2 regions of the Exiguobacterium sp. H66 genome follow, and region 2 is predicted to be linked to the other one. Evidence: riboswitches for the same ligand, from Rfam matches in the RefSeq annotation. Region 2 holds a riboswitch; the other holds the start of a gene.

Region 1 (3,105 bases), on a different contig from region 2:
GGAACAATCGTATTCATTCATCAACACGGGGAAGAAGTCTTCCCGGGTGGTGCCATTCAAATGATTGAAGACGGCTGTCTTGACGGGGTCGATGCAATTTTCGGTACGCATCTCGAAAATGACTTACCTGTCGGAACAATTGGCTATCACGCAGGACATACGCTGTGCGCCATCGATGAATTCGAAATCGTCGTCCACGGACAGGGTGGTCATGCGCAAGCCCCTCATAAAACACAAGATGCACTCGTCGCCGGGGCACAACTCGTCTGTAATCTCCAACACCTCGTCAGTCGGCGCGTTGATCCGTTTTCACCTGCCATCATCGCAATCGGTTCATTCCACGCCGGAACGGCTCCGAACATCGTTACTGGTGAGGCACGGATTGTCGGAGAAATTCGAACATTTGACGAAGCGCTGCGTCACCAGTTACGACAGCAGGTCGATTTGGTTGCCCGGACGACGTGTGCCGGAATCGGTGCGAGCTATTCCATCGACTTTACGACGGGTTATCCTTCCCTTTGGAATCATCCGGTAGAAACAAATCTCGTTAAAGAAGCGACGGCTTTCTTAGGTGAGGCATCTGTCAAAGAACTCAAACCGATGATGGCAGCCGATGATTTCGCCTATTATTTAGAGCGTATCCCAGGAAGCTACTTCTTTACGGGGTCCGCCAAAACGGATGGGAGTACGATTTATCCGCAACATCACCCGAAATATGAAATCGATGAACAGGCATTGCTCATCGGCGCAAAAGCCTTAGGTGCAACCGTCCTTCATGCTTTAGAATCTTAAGGATTGACTTTGTCGTTTTAGAGATGCTATTATCACATCAATGATAACGAATTTAATCAACTTCATATAACACTTATCAAGAGTGGACTGAGAGATCTGGATCGATGACGTCCCAGCAACCTGCCTTCAGTGGCAAGGTGCTACGACCAGCAAAGCGCAAGCTTTGGTTGATAAAAAGCGACGACTCCTTTTGCAACCAAGCAAAGGAGTCGTTTTCGTTTTCTCGCTGTCAGAGCACGAATGATTATAGGGCGACTACCGCCAGCGGAAAGGACGAGATATAGATGGAAAAAGCAACATTCGCAGGAGGCTGTTTCTGGTGCATGGTGACACCATTCGAAGAACTGCCCGGTATTCACGGAATTGTTTCCGGTTATACAGGAGGACAAATCGAAAATCCGACATACGAACAAATAAAAACAGGCACGACCGGTCATTCGGAGGTCGTCGAGATTACATTTGATCCGGCGTTATTCTCATACGAGCGGTTACTCGAACTTTACTGGCCGCAAACGGATCCGACTGACGCCGGCGGACAGTTCCAGGACCGTGGGACACAATACGCACCTGCCATCTTTTATCATACGGAAGAACAGCGCCTTGCTGCGATTGCTTCACGTGACGCGCTTGCTGCGAGCAATCGCTTTAAGCAACCGATCGTCACACGAATCGAAGCGGCACAAGCCTTCTACCCAGCAGAAGACTATCATCAAAACTTCCACAAAAAGAATCCGGAGCACTACAAAAAAGACCGGAAAGCATCCGGTCGCGATGAATTCATCGATGTGGCTTGGAAAGAAGAAGTATCTGTCTAAACTAAAAAAAGCCCGCTTCGTGCGGGCTTTTCGTTTGTAGATACACTCTTATGAAGAGTGAATATGCTATAACAAGAGGCAATCCGTTCGCGCTCCCCTGTCTCGCCTCGTCTTCAAAGCGGCAATCTTCCGCGCCGCTACAGCAAAGCTGCAGGGTCGCGACCGATTGCTTTTCGCGGTTCTCAAGCGATGCGAGACGGATTGCGCTCTAACACTACTCTATGATTTTCTCTGCGGTACACCCTGAAAGCTTCGTTTTTCGTTGACTCCTACGGGAAAAAGCGCGTGAACACGCGCTGCCAAGAGGCTGGCAAGACCCTGCTCGTTGTCCGTGAGGATCAAGGAGCAACGGCTTGCGCCTCGCCCGAGGAAAGCAACGAAAAAGGAAGAAGCTTCCCCCCACGTTCCTTTGTCTGCATGCTTATGTAGTCAAAAGTTTTCAATTGTCTTTTTGATAAGGTAGCCTAAAAGGTTTTGATTTCTGTCGACTCTAGTTATTCATCACATTCATTAATGTATCCTTATGGTGACGCGCTAACTTGATCAATTCAAAATCGCCCGTACTAATTTTGGCTTTGAGGGTTTCAACTTCCCCCCATGCTAACTCATACTGTTTTTTATCAATGACACCTTGAGATAAAGCATCTTCCAGTTCATCAGTATCCATTATGTACATATCACCAGACGGTAGCAGAACGATGTCTAAAAATAAGTCCTCCCACCACGGACTTCCATTAGTAAAACCACTCTGCAAACAAATATCGATATACCACTGCACGATATTTCCATCAGCATCGAACATCGTCGTGACAGCATGGTGTGCATTTGAAGGGAACTGCTGAAGCCACATGTAACCATCATCCAAAATACAGACATGTTCCTTTTCATAATGAACGTTCAAGGGATGCGATACTTGAATGGCATGCAATAATGTTACATGCCCTTTAAACTCTTCTGTCTCGATTAATGACTGTGCGTACGCTCTCTTGGTGATTCGCTTCCAATCCTCACGTTTTCCATCTCTTCGCTTTAGCATCTTCACACGCCCCATTCAACCATTACGATACCTTTTTCGACAAATCATCCGAAGATTCGATTTCTACGACTTGATACCGTTTCAACACAAAAATACCGGCTAACATCACAAGCAATCCAGCGACTTGTCCGAGCGAAAGCTCAAGTTCCGGTAAACCGAACCAACCGAACAAGTCGACACATAATGCAAAACTGAGTTGCGAAATCAAGACGACCGAAATCGCAATCGATGGACCGAGCAACTGAATCCCGCGCATCACACAAAATACGACACCGACACCGACCAGACCACCGAATAAATAAAGCGGTTCGACCGTTTGAATGTTCGAGAATGTGCCACCCCGAAATACGACTAACGCAAACAGTGAACCGATGAACCCGACAAAAAAGACGAGGGTCGTCGTCGCCCATGCCCCGAACGCATGACTCATCCGTGCATTCAATACCGTCTGTAAACTAATCA
Region 2 (3,105 bases):
CAATGCTGATCGTAAAAGCCGTTCCGTGCGGATCCGTGTTGACATCTGTCATCGGTCGGAGTTCGAGTCGTGTTGCGATATCCGGACTGACCGGGACACAGACGAGTCCTTTGCCGTAAGTGATCATGAAGTTAATCATCTCGGGTGTCGCGTGTTCCGCAAGTAACACGAGATCCCCTTCGTTCTCACGGTTTTCATCGTCACAGACGATAATCGGTCGTCCGCGTTTTAAGTCATCCACTGCTTCTTCAATCGAATCAAATCCGTTCATCATACTTCGCCTCCTAAAAATGCCGACCAGTCCGTCTTCGCATCCTTCTGCGTAAAGTGATAGAGATGTTTCGCCATCAAGTCACATTCGATATTGACGAGCGCACCCGTCTGCAAGCGATCGAACGTCGTAACTTGGCGTGAATGGGGAATCAATGAAATCGTCACCGCATCGTTTCCGACATGTTGCAGCGTCAGGCTCGTACCATTGATTGCAATCGATCCTTTCGGAATACAGTACTTGCTCCAGTCCCCTGCTTCAAAGCGGTATTCCATCGCTTCGCCGTCCGGTCGCCGGCTGAGAAACCGAGCCGTCCCGTCGATATGCCCGCTGACGAAGTGACCACCGAACCGTCCATTCGCCGGCATCGCGCGTTCGAGTTGAACGGCTGCTCCGACCCGTAACGTCTGAAGCGACGTCGCTCGGATCGTCTCATGGACCGCATCGGCCGTGAATCCGCTCTTCGTCATCGCCGTCACCGTCAAACAAATGCCATCAACGGCAATGCTGTCGCCAATCTTTGTTCCATCAAGTACTGCTGTCGCTTCAATCTCGAGCGCCAGCCCGTTCGGACGGGGGACTTTCCGTTTTATTGTGCCAAGTTCTTCAATCAATCCGGTAAACATGTCATCCTCTCCTTTCGTACATACTGGAGATGGACGTCCTGTCCGATTTGGTTCATTTTCACTAAATCAAAACGGTCTTCGATGTCCTGTTCCGTCGTCAGAGACTTTGTCCCACTGAAGAGGGACGGTGCCTGATAGAGTTCGATCGTATCCACGAGATCCGCTTCTAAAAATGCGGATTGAATCGTGGGACCGCCTTCAATCAACAGACTGCGAATACCTTGTTCATATAAAAGTTCGAGGATTTGGTCCGGTGTCGCATACGTCCCGACGAAAACCGTCACGTTCGCCCGTTCGCTTGTTCGTGGCTGTTCCGTCAACCAATACGTCGGATTCAATCCGTCATTCATGACTTGAAACTCATCCGTCAGGCGCCCCCGCCGATCGACGATGACGCGGACCGGTTCGATGCCGGTCGAACTGCGCAATGTCAATGCCGGGTCATCGATGATCACCGTGTCGCTTCCGACGAGAATCGCGTCGTGTGTCCCGCGTAACTGCCGTCCGTCAGCACGTGCCGCTTCTGAAGTGATAAAGCGTTGTTCACCCGTCGCGACCGTCCCGTTCATCGTTTGGGCGACTTTCACTGTGACATGCGGACGTTTTCGTTCGATTGCCTTCCAAAACGGTTCGTATAATGCCTCCGCCTTATCTTTTAGCAACCCGACTTCAACCTCAATCCCCGCCTGACGGAGACGTGTGATACCGCTTCCTGCGACGAGCGCGTGGCGGTCCTCTGTCGCGATAAAGACGCGCGCAATGCCGGCTTTTAGAATCGCTTCCGTACACGGCGGTGTTTTGCCGTGATGATTGCACGGTTCGAGCGTCACGTAGAGATCGGCTCCGCGTGCTGCTTCACCTGCCATGAGGAGCGCTTCGACTTCGGCATGGGGTCCTCCCGCATAACGGTGGGCCCCAAAACCAACAATCCGCCCCTGTTTGACGATGACGCAGCCGACACTCGGATTCGGGCTCGTTTGACCGTTTAACATGTGTGCTAGTTGCATCGCATAACTCATGAATGTTTCCATTTTTTCCGCTCCTTTCAATAAAAAAGACGCCTCCTGTAAAAGGGGGCGTCGTGATTGAAGGATTGACGAAATAAGCGTCTCGCGTTTCTGTTTTTACACATACAGAAACAGACCTTTCCCTGAAAACATTTTTTCAGAAAATGGCACCAAGCGCATTGTTTCGTCCTTCTCCCATCCGGACTTTACCGTCGGCCTTGGAGTCTCACCAAGTCAGCCACAGTGCGTACACTGCAGGTCGCGGGCTCATCGATTTATCAATCGCATCACCGCCGGTTGGGATTTTCACCCTACCCCGAAGAACTGGTTATTGAGTTATACAGCTCAAGACTAGCACAGGTCATTCTAAAATACAAAATGAATTGTATTTCATTCTCTTTTTTAGGAAAACATCAAAAAAAGGACCCTTCTCTTAAAAGAAAAGGATCCTTCCATCTGCACTAAGGCAGAATCCGCTCAGCTCATCTTTCAGACAAACGTCTGACGGAATTGGCACAGTACGACGTAAGAAGTCTGTTGCCGAGGTTTCGTAGGGCCAGTCCCTCCACCTCTCTCGATAAGTGCTACGGTATGAAGTTCATATGTGTGATGTTTCAAGTCGTTCTTATGTCGTGAATCTAATGCTTACACTACGGGGATTCCTTTCTCAAGTCAACCATATTTTCAAAATTAAACCAAATTACCCAGTTTATCAATTTCGACTTCTTTTTGACGTCTTGACAACGTATTTCAATCAATGCTATCCTCTTCACAATGATTATTCCGACAATCCCTATACGATATATCAAGAGTGGGCGAGAGATCTGGCTCTACGAACCCACGGCAACCTGCAACATGCAAGGTGCTCCGACCAGCAAAGCCGATGCTTTGGATGATACTTACGAGAATCTCGTAGTGCGCCTAAAGCACTACGAGTTTTTTAATAGAAGGAGGAACCCTTTATGAATTCATCATCACCTGTCCTGTTTGGCGCAGAAGCTTTTTTGATTGAACGAGGTCCAATCGGTATTTTACTGTCTCACGGTTTTAACGCAACCCCTCAAAGCGTCCGTACTGTCGGAGAGCAGTTTGCCGCCCAAGGGTTTACCGTGTATGCCCCGCGTCTCGACGGACACGGGACGAGCATCCGTGATTTCGAAGCGTCGACTGCCGAAGATTGGAAACAAAGCCTCCGCCAAGG

The links. A riboswitch is a leader RNA that binds a small molecule or an ion and turns the genes downstream of it on or off. The one in region 2 is predicted to bind S-adenosylmethionine.
Region 1: another riboswitch for S-adenosylmethionine. It lies ahead of msrA (peptide-methionine (S)-S-oxide reductase MsrA); the one in region 2 lies ahead of ribD (bifunctional diaminohydroxyphosphoribosylaminopyrimidine deaminase/5-amino-6-(5-phosphoribosylamino)uracil reductase RibD).

Annotation. Positions count from the first base shown of each region.
Region 1 is NZ_JACSMQ010000007.1:128,684-131,788, reverse strand. It holds gene KNP88_RS12280 (M20 metallopeptidase family protein) at 1-792, shown strand, start outside; SAM riboswitch class I at 863-969, shown strand; gene msrA (peptide-methionine (S)-S-oxide reductase MsrA) at 1,077-1,607, shown strand; gene KNP88_RS12270 (ribonuclease FAU-1 family protein) at 2,098-2,643, opposite strand; gene KNP88_RS12265 (DMT family transporter) at 2,666-3,105, opposite strand, start outside.
Region 2 is NZ_JACSMQ010000005.1:11,871-14,975, forward strand. It holds gene ribA (GTP cyclohydrolase II) at 1-271, opposite strand, end outside; gene ribE (riboflavin synthase) at 271-897, opposite strand; gene ribD (bifunctional diaminohydroxyphosphoribosylaminopyrimidine deaminase/5-amino-6-(5-phosphoribosylamino)uracil reductase RibD) at 882-1,928, opposite strand; FMN riboswitch at 2,088-2,232, opposite strand; SAM riboswitch class I at 2,384-2,488, opposite strand; SAM riboswitch class I at 2,704-2,806, shown strand; gene KNP88_RS09350 (alpha/beta hydrolase) at 2,867-3,105, shown strand, end outside.